Regions from separate parts of the Polaromonas sp. P4_F9 genome, predicted to be linked through region 1. Evidence: predicted binding sites of a transcription regulator. Region 1 holds the regulator's gene; the other holds the start of a gene.
The links. Region 1 encodes LexA, which represses DNA repair genes until DNA is damaged. Its sites were predicted from a motif close to ACTGTATNNNNATACAGT; they were not measured.
Positions count from the first base shown of each region.

Region 1 (7,206 bases):
AGCCGCTCCACCACGGCCACCGTGGTGATGTCAAACCCCAGGGGCGCCACCACCACCAGGGCCTGGGGCGACGCGGACTGGCCCGTTTCGATTTTGGCTCCGAGATTTTTCAGCAATTGCAGCAATTCCGAGCGTCGGGATGCTCTGGGCGAAACCCAGACCGGCGGCATTTCGGCGACCTGGGGCACAGGTGCTTCGGCCGGAAGCTGCATGACACCGTCGGCATAACGGTAAAAACCTTCGCCGGTCTTGCGGCCGAGCATGCCGCCCGCCAGCCGTTGCGCCGTGATGACGCTGGGGCGGTAGCGCGCTTCTTCGTAATACTGGTGGTAAATGGACTCCATCACGGGATGCGACACATCCAGCGCGGTCAGGTCCATCAACTCGAAGGGGCCCAGCTTGAAGCCGGCCTGGTCCCGCAGGATGCGGTCTATGGTGGCGAAATCAGCCACGCCCTCGCTGACGATGCGCAGCGCTTCGGTGCCATAGCCCCGCCCCGCATGGTTGACGATGAAGCCGGGAGTGTCCTGGGCCTGTACCGGCGTGTGCCCCATCTGGCGGGCATGGCTGGCCAGCGCGCCGCACACGGCTGCATCAGTTTTCAGGCCGGCGATGACCTCCACCACCTTCATCAGCGGAACGGGATTGAAAAAGTGGTAGCCGGCAAAGCGTTCCGGGTGTTTGAGCGCGGCCGCAATGGCGGTCACGGATAGCGACGAGGTGTTGGTCGCAAGAACGGTTTGCGCCGACACGATGGTCTCGAGTTCGGCGAACAGGGCTTTCTTGACGTCCAGCCGCTCCACAATGGCTTCCACAATCAGATCGCAGTCCGCCAGATCGGCCAGCGTGCCGGCCGTCAGAAGGCTGGCCTTGTGGCTGGTCGCAGCGGTGGTTTCCATCCGGCCTTTTTCCACCAGCTTGTCCCACTGCGCGCAGATGGCCTCCCGCGCCTTTTCTGCCGCACCCGCCTGGTTGTCCATCAACTTGACGACGCTCCCGGCTTGCGTGGCAATCTGGGCAATGCCACGGCCCATGGCGCCTGTGCCAACAATGCCAACGGTTTTGTAAATTGGTTTCATGGAAAAGGATTATTACGCAGGGCGCAAAGAACAGAACTGTGCCGCAATCCTGTTCGCGAGAATTTGGAGTGCCCGGCTGCGACTGCCTCTGGCATGCGCCGGTTGCGCAACCGCAGGATATCTTGAGGGAGAAACCCGGGCAACAGAAAAAAGCGGATTCCGGCTGAGGCTGGTGGCCATTGGCTCCGGCCTCCGGTGCCGGCCCAGTGCTGGCAGTACCCGGCATCAGGGCAAATTAGCGGCGCACTTGCAGGGCACCGGGGTTGACGATGTTCGTCGGTGTTCCCTTGATGAAGTTCACAACATTGTCAAAGGCCGCCCCGAAATACATTTCATAACTGTCCTGCTCCACATAGCCGATGTGCGGTGTGCAAATGCAGTTTTCCAGGCGCAGCAGTGCGTGGCCTTGCAAAATCGGTTCGGACTCAAAGACATCAACAGCCGCCAGTCCGGGGCGTCCGCGGTTGAGCGCGGCAATCAGGGCCTCAGGCTCGATCAACTCGGCCCGCGAGGTATTGACCAGCAAGGCAGTTGGTTTCATGCGCGACAAATCTTCGAGGGTCACGATGCCGCGTGTTTCATCATGCAGACGCAGATGCAAACTGAGCACGTCGCTTTGCTCAAAAAATTCGGCTTTGCTGTCGGCAATTTCAAAGCCGTCAGCCTGCGCCCGCTCGCGTGATGCTTCCCGACCCCAGACGATCACGCGCATGCCAAACGCCCGGCCATAGCCGGCGATGATTTGTCCGATCTTGCCGTAGCTCCACACCCCCAGTGTCTTGCCCTTGAGAACTGAGCCAAGGCCAAAATTGGGCGGCATGGAGGCGGCCTTGAGGCCGGCTTGCTGCCAGGCGCCGTGTTTCAGGTGTGATACGTAGTGGGGAATGCGGCGCATCGCAGCCATCACCAGTGCCCAAGTCAACTCGGCAGGCGCGGTCGGTGACCCAATGCCTTCCGCCACCGCAATGCCGCGCTCGGTGCAGGCTGCAATATCAATATGGCTGCCAACGCGGCCGGTCTGGGCAATCAGCTTGAGTTTGGGCAGCTTTTCAATTACCTGCCTGTTCAGCTGGGTCCTTTCGCGAATCAGCACGATTACATCGGCATCCTTGAGTCGGACGGACAGCTGGCCTATGCCTTTGACCGTGTTGGTGTAGACCTTGGCAGGGTATGCATCCAGTTTGGCCGCGCAGTTCAGTTTTCGCACGGCATCCTGATAGTCATCGAGGATCACAATATTCATGCCGATATTGTGCCTGCAAGATTTTTCTTCCCTCCGAACCGTGGCGCCTGAAAGCCGTCAACTTGTATCGGAAGGAAACCTGTCCCCCATGCCCCTGCAGTTCAGGGGCCGGTGAGTGCGCGGCGCCACGGTGCCACGGAGCCGTGGGCTAACGCCGTGGCAGGCTCAAAGTGTCATAGGTGCACCGGCTTCACTGGACTGCGGTCTCACGTTGAGCCATGCGCTCGAGTTCTGCACAGACGTCAGACATGCGACCGGATATGACCATGCGGCCAGCGCAAGCGGGGCCGACGGCCGCGTCAAACTCGCGCACCACCTTCAAGCGGCTGGTGGCGGAGGTTTTTGCTGCCGCGGCATGTGCGGCGGCAACGCGCCGCCGGGAGGGAATGCAGCCGGGCTTGAAGGGCACGGCCAACTGGTGAGGTGCGCACCGGGTGCGGGCCGGGGCGGAAAACGGCTCTGAAGTGGACTTCGCAGGCACAAACCACGCCGCCAAGGCCTGCATGGGGGCAAGCAAAACCGAGAATACGGGTGAATTTGAAAAACTGACGATTCCCATGATGAACTCCTGAATTAGAGAGGCTTGCGCCCCAATGTTTACAGGCAGGATTTCGGGCTGGCTAAATCGCCAGTGGGGCCGCAACGCCAGGGTGTTGGCCAATCAATGACCAAACGCCCGCCACCTGTCGCGCGACCAGAAAGGGGTTGGCTAGATGAGCATGGTGTTGCGGATCAAACCAACTGCGAGGCCTTCGAGTTCGAAGGGTTCGCCGGGCTCGACCACAATGGTTTTGAAATCCGGGTTCTCAGGCAACAATTCAATCAGATGCTTGGTGCGCCGAAAACGCTTGACCGTCACTTCATCGCCGATACGGGCCACGACAATTTGGCCGTTCCTGGCTTCCTTGGCCTGTTTGACGGCCAGCAGATCGCCGTCCATGATGCCGGCATCCCGCATGCTCATGCCGCGCACCTTGAGCAGGTAATCAGGTTGCCGCTGAAACAGGCTGCTTTCAAAATAATAGGTCTGCTCGATGTGTTCCTGCGCGAGAATCGGGCTGCCAGCAGCAACCCGCCCCACCAGAGGCAGGGCGAGTTGGGCCAGGCTTTGCAACGGCAGGGAAAACTGTTTGATTCTGGATTCGTGGATGGAGCGCAAGGTGTCGCTGCGCAGGCGTATGCCGCGCGAGGTGCCGCTGACCAGTTCAATCACGCCTTTGCGGGCCAGGGCTTGCAGGTGCTCTTCAGCGGCGTTGGCGGATTTGAAGCCCAATTCGTTGGCGATTTCGGCGCGGGTTGGCGGAGCGCCGGTGCGGGCGATGGCACTCTGGATCAATTCCAGGATTTGCTGCTGCCGAGCTGTGAGCTTGGGACCTTCGGAGGATAAATGCGGAAATTCGTTCAGGATGCTCATGACCGGGACTCCTTGATTCGTCAGCCTGGATTGGGTTGGATGCACCGGCCCGCTGGGGATGACCGCGTACCTTGCCTGCTGCATTCACCTTGTCGTATTAATTGTCGTATTTACCTGTTTTAATATCCAGTACCTGTATTTTCATCCAGTTTTTCAAAGAGCGCAAGTCCCTTCTCATCCTTCTTATGAATCGTCAAACCATTGTGATTTTGGGTACCGGCGGCACGATTGCCGGCCGGGCCGCGACCGCCTCGGACAACATCGGCTACACCGCCGCAGAGGTTGGTATTGATCAGCTGGTGGCGGCGATTCCCGGGCTGGCCGAAGCCGGCCCTGTGGTCACCGAGCAGGTTGCGCAGCTCGATAGCAAGGACATGAGCTTTGCGGTGTGGGCGACGCTGGCCGGGCGCGTCAACCACTTTCTGGCGCAGCCCGATGTCGAGGGGATCGTCATTGTCCACGGCACCGACACGCTGGAAGAAACCGCGTATTTTTTACAGGCGGTGTGCAGCCCCGCCAAGCCGGTGGTGCTGACCTGTGCCATGCGTCCGGCAACGGCCCTGGTACCGGACGGCCCGCAGAACATGCTGGATGCCGTGGCCGTGGCCCGCCACACCGGGGCCAGGGGCGTGGTGGCCGTATGCGCCGGCACCATCCATACTGCGCGGGACGTGCAGAAGGTACATCCCTACCGGCTGGACGCCTTCAGTTCGGGTGATGCGGGCCCGCTGGGCTATGTCGAAGAGGGGCGCCTGAGGTTATTGAGGAGTTGGCCTGAAGCAGACGAAAACCGGGCACCGGACACCCTGAAAACAATAACGGCCTTGGGCAGCGAGGCTGACTGGCCGCATGTTGAGATCGTCATGAGCCATGCCGGTGCCAGTGGCGCAGTGGTGGAAGCCCTGATGTCGCGGGGCGTGCAGGGCCTGGTCGTCGCCACAACGGGCAACGGCACCATCCATCATGCGCTGGAGGCTGCTTTGCTCAAGGCACAGGCCAGTGGCGTCACAGTGGTTCGCGCCACGCGCTGCCCCAACGGCCAGGTGCTGCCCAAACCGGGGGATCTCATTCCCGATTCAAAGGGGCTCAGCCCGGTGAAGGCGCGGGTAGACCTGATGCTCCGACTGCTGAGCTGAGGCCCGGTTGCATGCCGTTCAGAAGAACGCAGGAGAACGGCCCGATGAGGCTTGGGCCGGCCGTCTCAGCTCGACAGGGCCTTGAAGGCTCTTTCCGTGATTTCATCGACACCGCCCATGCCGCTGATCGCGCGGTATTTGGGGGCGGCGTGGGGCGAAGTTTTCGCCCAGCTTGAGTAGTACTCCACCAGTGGGCGGGTTTGCGCGCTGTAAACCTCCAGCCGCTTGCGCACGGTCTCTTCCTTGTCGTCTTCGCGCTGGATCAGCGGCTCACCGGTGACATCATCCTTGCCTTCGACTTTGGGCGGGTTGTATTTCACGTGGTAGGTGCGGCCCGAGGCCGTGTGCGAGCGGCGCCCGCTCATGCGCTCGATGATGGCTTCAAAAGGCACATCGATTTCAAGCACATAGTCAATCTTCACGCCGGCAGCTTTCATGGCGTCGGCTTGTGGAATAGTGCGGGGAAAACCGTCAAACAGGAAGCCATTGGCGCAGTCGGGCTGGGCGATGCGTTCCTTCACCAGGTTGATGATCAGGTCATCGCTCACGAGCGCGCCAGCGTCCATGACTTTTTTGGCTTCAATGCCTAGCGGGGTTCCTGCCTTGACGGCTGCACGCAGCATGTCACCGGTGGAAATCTGGGGGATGCCGTATTTTTGGCAGATGAAGGTCGCTTGCGTCCCCTTGCCCGCGCCAGGCGCGCCTAACAAAATCAGTCTCATGGATGTCCTCGGATTTTTATGAATTCAGGAAGTCAACCCGGGAGTTCGGCGCGCCGGTATCTCCATGGGCTGCTTGACAGGTGTTGAGGGCTGCCAGCACGTCATGCAAACCTCACCCCTGCTTTTTGTACAAGGATAGCATGTACACCCCTGACGGCAGCTTACACAGACGCCGGGGTGAGCTGGCTGGCCGCTATGAAAAGAGCTCGCGTGCCCTGGCCAGATCTTCCGGCGTATCCACACCCAGGCCCGGTGCCTTATCGGTAATGTGCACGGCAATCCGGTACCCATGCCAGAGGGCGCGCAATTGTTCCAGTGACTCCAGTTGCTCTAGCGGAGCCTGGGGCAGGGTGGGAAACTGCCGCAGAAAGCCGACGCGGTAGCCATAAATGCCGACGTGGCGCAGCGGTTTGGGCAGTTTGCTGCCCTTTTCGCCATCTTCCCACCAAGGTTTGCCGGCGAAGTCGCGTGCCGCGGGAATCGGCGAGCGGCTGAAGTACAGCGCAGTCTGCCGCGCATCCAGCACCACCTTGACGATATTGGGATTGAGCAGGTCAGCCATCTGGTCAATCGAATGCGCTGCCGTGCTCATGGCGCAGTCAGGTCGTTCATTGAGCAGGTGCGCCACGGCGTCGATGAGGGCCGGGTCGATCAGGGGCTCATCACCCTGCACGTTCACGACGATGTCATCGTCAGCCAGGCCGAGCGCGGTGCAGGCTTCCGCCAGCCGGTCGCTGCCGCTGGGGTGGTCGGCACGCGTCAGGACCGCGGCAATGCCGAACGCTTTGCATTTTTCGATGATGTCGGCGCTGTCGGTGGCGACCACCGTGCTGGCGGCGGTACTTTGCATGGCACGCTGCGCCACCCGCACCACCATGGGTGTGCCACCGATGTCGGCCAGGGGTTTGTTGGGCAGGCGCGTAGAGGCCAGGCGGGCCGGGATGAGGACGGTGAAACTCATGCTCATGCGGGCAGGAAATTGGCAACCGTCACAGTCCCAGCTCCTCGTCGGTCAGGGTTCGGGCTTCATTTTCCAGCAGCACGGGCAGTCCGTCACGCACCGGGTAGGCCAGCCGTGCGCTGCGGGAGATGAGTTCCTGTTTTTCCCGGTCGTAGACCAGGGGGCCCTTCGTCACGGGGCAGACCAGCAGTTCAAGCAGTTTGGTATCCATGGCTTGATGGTAATTGAGAAAGCAGGGGCGCCAACAGTGCATCAAGCGCCCCAAAAAAGGCCGGTTCGGGCGAAAACACCAGCGGAATGGCCAAAAGGTGTAATGGCGCCAGGCCCGGCTTGCCAAACAGTTTGACCGCATCCTTCTCGGTGCACAGGACTGTCTTGCCTGCGCAAGCCGCGAGATCATCGGCGCCAAAGTCGTGATGGTCGGGCAATGACAGGGTCTGCTCCAGTACCAGGCCGCGCGCCCTGAGCATGGCAAAAAAGGCTTCGGGATTGGCAATACCGGCCAGTGCCACAAGGGGCCTGCCCTGCAGCGCGGCCAAGGCGATCTGGCTGCCGTCGGCCGCAATGGCATGGTCGGCCAGTTGCCGGCTGGAGGTGAATCCTTCAAAGGCTGGCTTCAGGCCGGTGTGCAGCACCAGGTTCAGGCCTTGT
Region 1 is NZ_JBFUJT010000022.1:12,806-20,011, forward strand. It holds gene AC1DUB_RS18630 (3-hydroxyacyl-CoA dehydrogenase) at 1-1,079, opposite strand, end outside; gene AC1DUB_RS18635 (D-2-hydroxyacid dehydrogenase family protein) at 1,315-2,322, opposite strand; gene AC1DUB_RS18640 (hypothetical protein) at 2,513-2,881, opposite strand; gene lexA (transcriptional repressor LexA) at 3,032-3,736, opposite strand; gene AC1DUB_RS18650 (asparaginase) at 3,922-4,872, shown strand; gene adk (adenylate kinase) at 4,938-5,594, opposite strand; gene kdsB (3-deoxy-manno-octulosonate cytidylyltransferase) at 5,788-6,555, opposite strand; gene AC1DUB_RS18665 (Trm112 family protein) at 6,584-6,766, opposite strand; gene lpxK (tetraacyldisaccharide 4'-kinase) at 6,747-7,206, opposite strand, start outside.

Region 2 (7,206 bases), on a different contig from region 1:
ACCTGCCGCCGCCGGCCACGCAGCCAGACACCGAGCCGCTGTTCTATGACGCAGTTTATAAGGGGCAGAACATCCGCGTGGTGGCGCTGACCTGGTTGGTGGTGGACGATATGGCGCCCCGATCCCTGATCGTGCAGGTGGCCGAAACGATGGACGCCCGGCGCCAGCTTACGCGCCGCATCGTCTCCGATGCGGCGGCAATGCAGTTGCTGCTGATCACAGCGGCGGCCGCGCTCATCGCCTTCGGCGTGCAGCGCGGCCTGGCCCCCTTGAAACGGCTACGCGACGAGGTACGCGCGCGCGGCGCGAACGACCTGACGCCAATCGACACGCGCAGCGTCCCGCGCGAAGTAGCGCCCCTGATCCATGCGATCAACGCGCATACCGAACGGCAGCGGCAGCTCAGTGATGCCCAGGTGCGATTCATCGCCAACGCATCACACCAGTTGAAGACGCCACTGACCGTGCTGCGCGCCCAGGTCGATCACGCCTTGCAACAGACCGACCTTGACCACATGCGCACCGTGGTCAGCGGCATTCACCTGTCCACGCAATCGACCCAGAGACTTGTGAACCAGCTACTGAGCCTGGCACGGAGTGAACCCGGTCGCACACTCGACATCGAAGAAATAGATCTTGCCGAACTGGCACGCAATCAGACCTTCGAGATGCTGGTTTTGGCGCGGGCGAAATCAATCGACCTTGGTTTCGAAGGCGACATGCTTGTGCTGGTGCGCGGCGAACCTGTGTTGCTGCGCGAACTCGTCGCAAATCTGGTGCACAACGCCATCAGTTACACGCCGCCCGGCGGTCACGTCACCGTTCGGGTGGATAGGCACAATGGGCGGCCCCGCTTGTGCGTAATCGACAACGGCCCGGGCATTCCCATCGACGAGCGCCTCAAGGTCTTCGAGCGCTTCTACCGCAGCGCCGGCAGCGGCGAGCAAGGCACCGGCCTCGGGCTGGCGATCGCGAAGGAGATCTGCGATCGCCATCGGATCGAAATATCGCTTGGCGAAGGCCCCGAGGGCAAAGGCCTGCACATTCAGTTGCTCTGGCCCGTTGAGGCTGATTCCGGGTAGGCGCCAACACGGCGCCCGCGCCGCCATCTGCATTTAGTTCCTAGTCGTCTTCTGATTGAGAAACGACGCGGCGAATCACGTCACCGCCAAAACCGCGCGCCGCCAGAAAACGCATTTGCCTGGCGCGCCCGGCCGCGTCCAGGGCCGGGCCATCGAACTTCTTGCGCCAGATGTCGCGGGCTCGTTCGAGTTCACCGGCCTTGAGGCTGTCCATCGCCCCGGCCACCACCTCCGCGCCCAGCCCCTTGTTCAGCAGCTCATGGCGTATGCGCGCCGCGCCGTAGCGGCCGGCGCGCCGGTTGATCACCGACTCGACCACCCGCGCCTCGCTGATGAAGTCTTTGGCCTGCAAGTCATCGAGCACCTGCGCCAGTTGGCCCGGCGTTTCTTCGTGGGGTGTGAGCTTGCGTTCCAGCTCGGCCCGCGAATGCTCGCGGGCCGCCAGCAAGCGCAGGGCGCGGCCCTTGAGCGAGAGCTTGAAGCCCGTCGGGGCGGCTGGCTTGTCGGAGGTCATGGCTCGGTCGGCAGGCGTGGGGCACGGGTACAAGGCTTGTGGCGGCACGCAGTTGCTATTATTTTCATAGCCCTCCACAGCCGTCACCTTAAAATCCACGCCTGACTTGCCCTGTAAAAAGCCGGATCAGGCGGCGGCCTTGGTGGGTTTTTCGGCCTTGACGGCCTTCTCCGGCTTGTCGCCCGTCTCGGCGGCCACGGCGATCAGCGGCACGCCCAGCGACTCGCGCACCTTGTTTTCGATTTCAATCGCGAGGTCCGGGTTCTCCTTGAGGAATTCACGCGAGTTGTCGCGGCCCTGGCCGATTTTTTCGCCGTTGAAGGCATACCAGGCGCCGGCTTTCTCGACGATGTGGCCGGCCACACCCAGGTCCAGCACCTCGCCCAGGCGGCTGATGCCCTCGCCATACAGGATGTCGAACTCCGCCGTCTTGAAGGGCGACGCCACCTTGTTCTTGACCACCTTGACGCGGGTTTCGTTGCCGATCACCTCTTCGCCTTTCTTGATGGAGCCTATGCGGCGGATGTCCAGACGCACCGACGCGTAGAACTTCAGCGCATTGCCGCCGGTCGTGGTTTCGGGCGAGCCGAACATCACACCGATCTTCATGCGGATCTGGTTGATGAAGATCACCATGCAGTTGGCCTTCTTGATGGTGGCGGTCAGCTTGCGCAGTGCCTGGCTCATCAGGCGGGCCTGCAGGCCGGGCAGTGAATCGCCCATTTCGCCTTCAAGTTCGGCCTTGGGCGTGAGCGCCGCCACCGAGTCGACCACGATCAGGTCCACCGCGCCTGAGCGGGTCAGCGAATCAACGATTTCCAGGGCCTGCTCGCCGGTGTCGGGCTGGCTGATCAGCAGTTCCTGCAGGTTGACGCCCAGCTTTTGCGCGTACTGGATGTCCAGCGCGTGCTCGGCGTCGACGAAGGCGCAGGTGCCGCCCAGTTTTTGCATTTCGGCAATCACCTGCAAGGTCAGCGTGGTTTTGCCCGACGACTCCGGGCCGTAGATTTCAACCACCCGGCCGCGCGGCAGGCCGCCGACGCCCAGCGCAATGTCCAGGCCCAGCGAACCAGTGGAGACCACCTGGATGTCCTCGATCACCTCGCCAGCACCCAGCTTCATGATGGTGCCCTTGCCGAACTGCTTTTCGATCTGGGCCAGCGCGGCTTGCAGGGCCTTGGCCTTTTCGGTGTTCAGGGCGGCGGTTTGCGCAGGGTTTTGGGCGGGATTCAGTTTGCTGGTCAGTTCCATAAAAAACTCCTTGAAAATCAATAACTTAAAAGAATTAAAACTCTTTGCAGGGTTCCCAGCCGTTTCTGCTTTTAATTACAGCGCTGGATGCATGACCAGTACTTTATGGGCGCTATAAAAATAAGTAAACCATATTTTTAGTCAGTTTTCCTGATTAATTGCACTACCTTGGGCTACCATATCCGGATGCCCAACATGGATGCCCAGACGATGACCAGCCCACCCGGTGTCGTCGAACCCGGCTGGCGCCTCACCCACCTGGGGCGCCTGCTCGGCCACGCCCTGCGCCGCTTTGACGAACGCGTGCTGTCACTGATGGCCAGCAATGCGGACGTGCCGCTGGCACTGTCCAATCTGGCGGCCCGCAACCAGGTGGGCGCCGCCCATATCCACATCACGCGGCACCTGGCGGTGGGCGGCTCGCGCCTGACAGACCTGGCGACGAGCGCCGGCATGAGCAAACAGGCCATGGGCGATCTGGTCGACCAGTGCGAGGCCTGGGGGCTGGTCACGCGCCAGCCCGATCCCCATGACAAACGGGCGCGCCGCGTGATGTTCACCGAATCGGGTCTGCTCTGGCTGGACGCCTTCCGGCGCGCGGTGCGCCAGACCGAAGAGGAGTTCCGGCAGGCGGTGGGGGCCGATGTGGCGACGGTGGTGGCGCTCGGGCTGGAGGCATACGCAGGCGCTTGAAGGGATCCACCTCCCACTCCAGCCAGGGCCGCGGGACTGGCTTTGGCCTGTCCTGAGCTTGTCGAAGGGCCAGACCGCAGGCGCAGCGGCCCCCTCGGGGGGCATCCTTCGACAGGCTCAGGACGATCGGGTGTGAAGTGAGCGACCATGGGGGCGTATCCCTTCCAACCGGGGCCGCGGAACCGGCTTAGCCGGGCCGCAGGCGCAGCGCCCCCTCGGGGGGCAGCGCATTACACGCAGTGAAAAGCGTGGGGGCTCTATTCCGTAAGCAAACCCATGACCGCAAAAGCCTAGAATTTGACCGAGAACCAAAAAACACTGTCCGCAGGCCCTGCCGCGGGCTGATATCTGGAGACAGCCATGCGTATTCTGATTGCCGAAGACGACCAGGTTCTAGCCGATGGCCTGCTGCGCACCCTGCGCGCGTCGGGCGCGGCGGCGGACCATGTAGCGAGCGGCACCGAGGCCGATGCCGCGCTGCTCACCAACACGGAATTTGATTTGCTGATTCTCGACCTGGGCCTGCCGCGCATGCATGGGCTGGAAGTGCTGAAAAGGCTGCGTGCGCGCGGCTCGGCACTGCCGGTGCTGATACTCACCGCGGCCGACAGCGTGGAAGAACGCGTCAAGGGCCTGGACTACGGCGCGGACGACTACATGGCCAAGCCCTTTTCACTGCAGGAACTCGAAGCGCGCGTGCGCGCCCTGACCCGCCGCGGCATGGGCGGCGCCAGCAGCACCATCAAGCACGGGCCGCTGGTCTATGACCAGGCCGGGCGGGTCGCCACCATTGATGGCCAGATGCTGGAGCTGTCGGCCCGCGAGTTGGGCTTGCTGGAAGTGCTGCTGCAACGCGCCGGCCGCCTGGTGAGCAAGGACCAGCTGGTCGAGCGCCTGTGCGAGTGGGGCGAGGAAGTCAGCAACAACGCCATTGAGGTCTATATCCACCGCCTGCGCAAGAAGATTGAAAAGGGGCCGATACGCATTGCGACGGTGCGCGGCCTGGGCTACTGCCTTGAGAAAATCCCAAACTGATGGTGCCCCCACGCTCCCCACTGCGTGTGGTTCGCTGCCCCCCGAGGGGGCCGCCCGCCTGCAGTCCGGCAAAGCCGGCCCTGCGGCTTGAGCTTGCGAAGGCGGATTCGCACAGTTGGATAGGCATGGGCCTGCAAGTCAGGGCCGCGGAACCGGCTTTGCCGGGCCGCAGGCGCAGCGGCCCCCTCGGGGGGCAGAGAGCTACACGCAGTGAGCGAACGTGGGGGCCTATTTGGCTTTAAGACTCTTCCAGCGTGAGCGGCGCAGCCTGTTTGGCGAGATCCTCGACTGGATGCTCACGCCGCTGCTGCTGTTGTGGCCGATCAGCCTGGCGCTGACCTGGCTGGTGGCGCAAAACATTGCCGGCAAGCCTTTTGACCGCGCGCTGGAATACAACGTGCAGGCGCTGGCCAAGCTGGTGGTGGTCAGGAACAACCAGGTGCAGTTCAACCTGACCGCACCGGCGCGCGAAATTTTGCGTGCCGACGACACCGACCTGGTTTACTACCAGGTGGTGGGCACGCACGGCGAGTACCTGAGCGGCGAACACGACTTGCCCCTGCCGCCGGATGAGGACAAGCCCACCAACGGCGAGGTGCGGCTGCGCGAGGATGTCATCCAGGGCGAAGAGGTTCGCGTGGCTTACACCTGGCTCAAGGTGGACGTGAAAGGCGCGGCGCCGGTATTGGTGCAGGTCGCGGAAACACTGGAAAAACGCAAAACACTGGCAACGGAGATTGTGAAGGGCACGATGGTGCCGCAGTTCGTGACCCTGCCGCTGGCCGTGCTGCTGGTGTGGCTGGCGCTGGTGCGCGGCATCAAGCCGCTGGCACAACTTGAAAAACGCATTCGCGCGCGCAAGTCCGACGACATGAGCCCGCTCGATGAAACCTTCGTGCCTGAAGAAGTCGCGCCACTGGTGTCATCCATCAACGATTTGCTGAGCCGGCTCAAGGTCTCGCTCACCACGCAAAAACGCTTTCTGGCCGACGCAGCACACCAGCTCAAGACGCCGCTGGCAGGCCTGCGCATGCAGGCCGACCTGGCGCAGCGTGAAACCGACACCGACGAGCTCAAGAAATCGCTCAAGCACATCGGCCGCGCCAGCATACGCGCGACGCATACCGTCAACCAGCTGCTGGCGCTGGCGCGCGCCGAAACCACCGGCCGCAGCCTGGCCAAGCAGCACGTGGACCTGGTGCACATCGTCTCGGAAGTCATGGCCGACTCGGTGCCGCGCGCGCTCGACAAGCAGATCGACCTCGGCTACGACGGCCCGCCCGCCGGCGAGCCGTCCAGCCAGCTGGAAGGCAACCCGACGCTGCTCAAGGAGCTGGTGCGCAACCTGCTGGACAACGCCATCAACTACACGCCCGAAAAAGGCCAGGTCACGGTGCGGCTGATGACCGACCGCTTCAGCGGCGTGCTGGTGCTGCTGGTGGAAGACTCGGGGCCCGGCATTCCGGAGTCGGAACGCGAACTGGTGTTCCAGCCCTTTTACCGGGCGCTCGGCACCAACGTGGATGGGTCGGGCCTCGGGCTGGCGATCGTGCTGGAGATCGCCAAACAGCATGGCGCCACCATCACCATTGAAGACGCGGCCCTGGCAGGCCACCCGCAGTCACCGGGCACGCGCGTGGCCGTGCGCTTTGTCGGCATGGACTTGCCCGACGGCGGCTAATGGTCGGTGATGGTGGTTGAAGTCGGCTGAAGCCGGCGCGTCAGCGCTGCATCACACCGCAACGGCTGCGGAGACGCCTTGCGGGCTGTCAGGCCAGCCGTACGGCCATCACGCCACCCACAATGACGCAGGTGCCCAGCAGCCGGCGCATCGTGAACGCCTCTTTCAGCAGCCAGGTGCCCAGCAGCACGGCGAACAGCACCGAGGTTTCGCGCAAGGCCGCGACGGTAGCCACCGGAGCCCGGGTCATCGCCCACAGCGCAATGCCATACGAGCCCAGCGAGGCCAGCGCGCCGCCGGTCGCGATCGGCCAGCGCTGCAGCGCATAGTGCCCCATGGCACGGCCGCGCCGCGCCAGCATCAGGAGGCCAAACGGCCAGCCGTCCAGCAGGAACAGCGTGGCGACATACTGCAGGGCATTGCCCGAGGCGCGCACGCCCAGCGCATCGACCACCGTGTAAATGGCAATGATGACCGCGTTGGCGAGTGCAAAACCAACGGCCTTGGGCGCATGCAGCGCGTGCCGGCTCAGGCCCAGCACCAGCACGCCGCAGCAGATGCCGAGGATGCCGGCCCAGGCCAGCGGTGACAGGGTCTCGCCCAGCGTGAAGGTGGCCGACAGGGCCACCAGCAAGGGGGCCACGCCGCGCATCAGCGGATAGGTCAGGCCCAGCTCGCCATGGTGGTAGGCCTGCGTGGTGGCGATGTAGTAGCCGATATGAATCACCACCGAGGCGGCGATGAAAGGCCAGGCTTCCGGGCGCGGCCACCCGACCAGCGCGACCAGCGGCACGGCCAGCACGGAGCCGATCAGGTGGATCACCGCCATGTCCAGCGCCTTGTCCGTGCTGGATTTGACCAAGGCGTTCCAGCCGGCGTGCAGCAGGGCGCCGAACAACACGGCACCCAGCACCGGCCAGGTCAGCGCCAGGATGTCAGAGGGCAACCGC
Region 2 is NZ_JBFUJT010000038.1:5,065-12,270, forward strand. It holds gene AC1DUB_RS24160 (sensor histidine kinase) at 1-1,082, shown strand, start outside; gene recX (recombination regulator RecX) at 1,123-1,596, opposite strand; gene recA (recombinase RecA) at 1,723-2,847, opposite strand; gene AC1DUB_RS24175 (MarR family winged helix-turn-helix transcriptional regulator) at 3,034-3,540, shown strand; gene AC1DUB_RS24180 (response regulator) at 3,901-4,575, shown strand; gene AC1DUB_RS24185 (sensor histidine kinase) at 4,808-6,256, shown strand; gene AC1DUB_RS24190 (EamA family transporter) at 6,345-7,202, opposite strand; gene AC1DUB_RS24195 (phosphonate degradation HD-domain oxygenase) at 7,192-7,206, opposite strand, start outside.
Region 2: recA (recombinase RecA) is a predicted target of LexA. The motif match lies at 2,912-2,929, and genes of this name have one in related genera.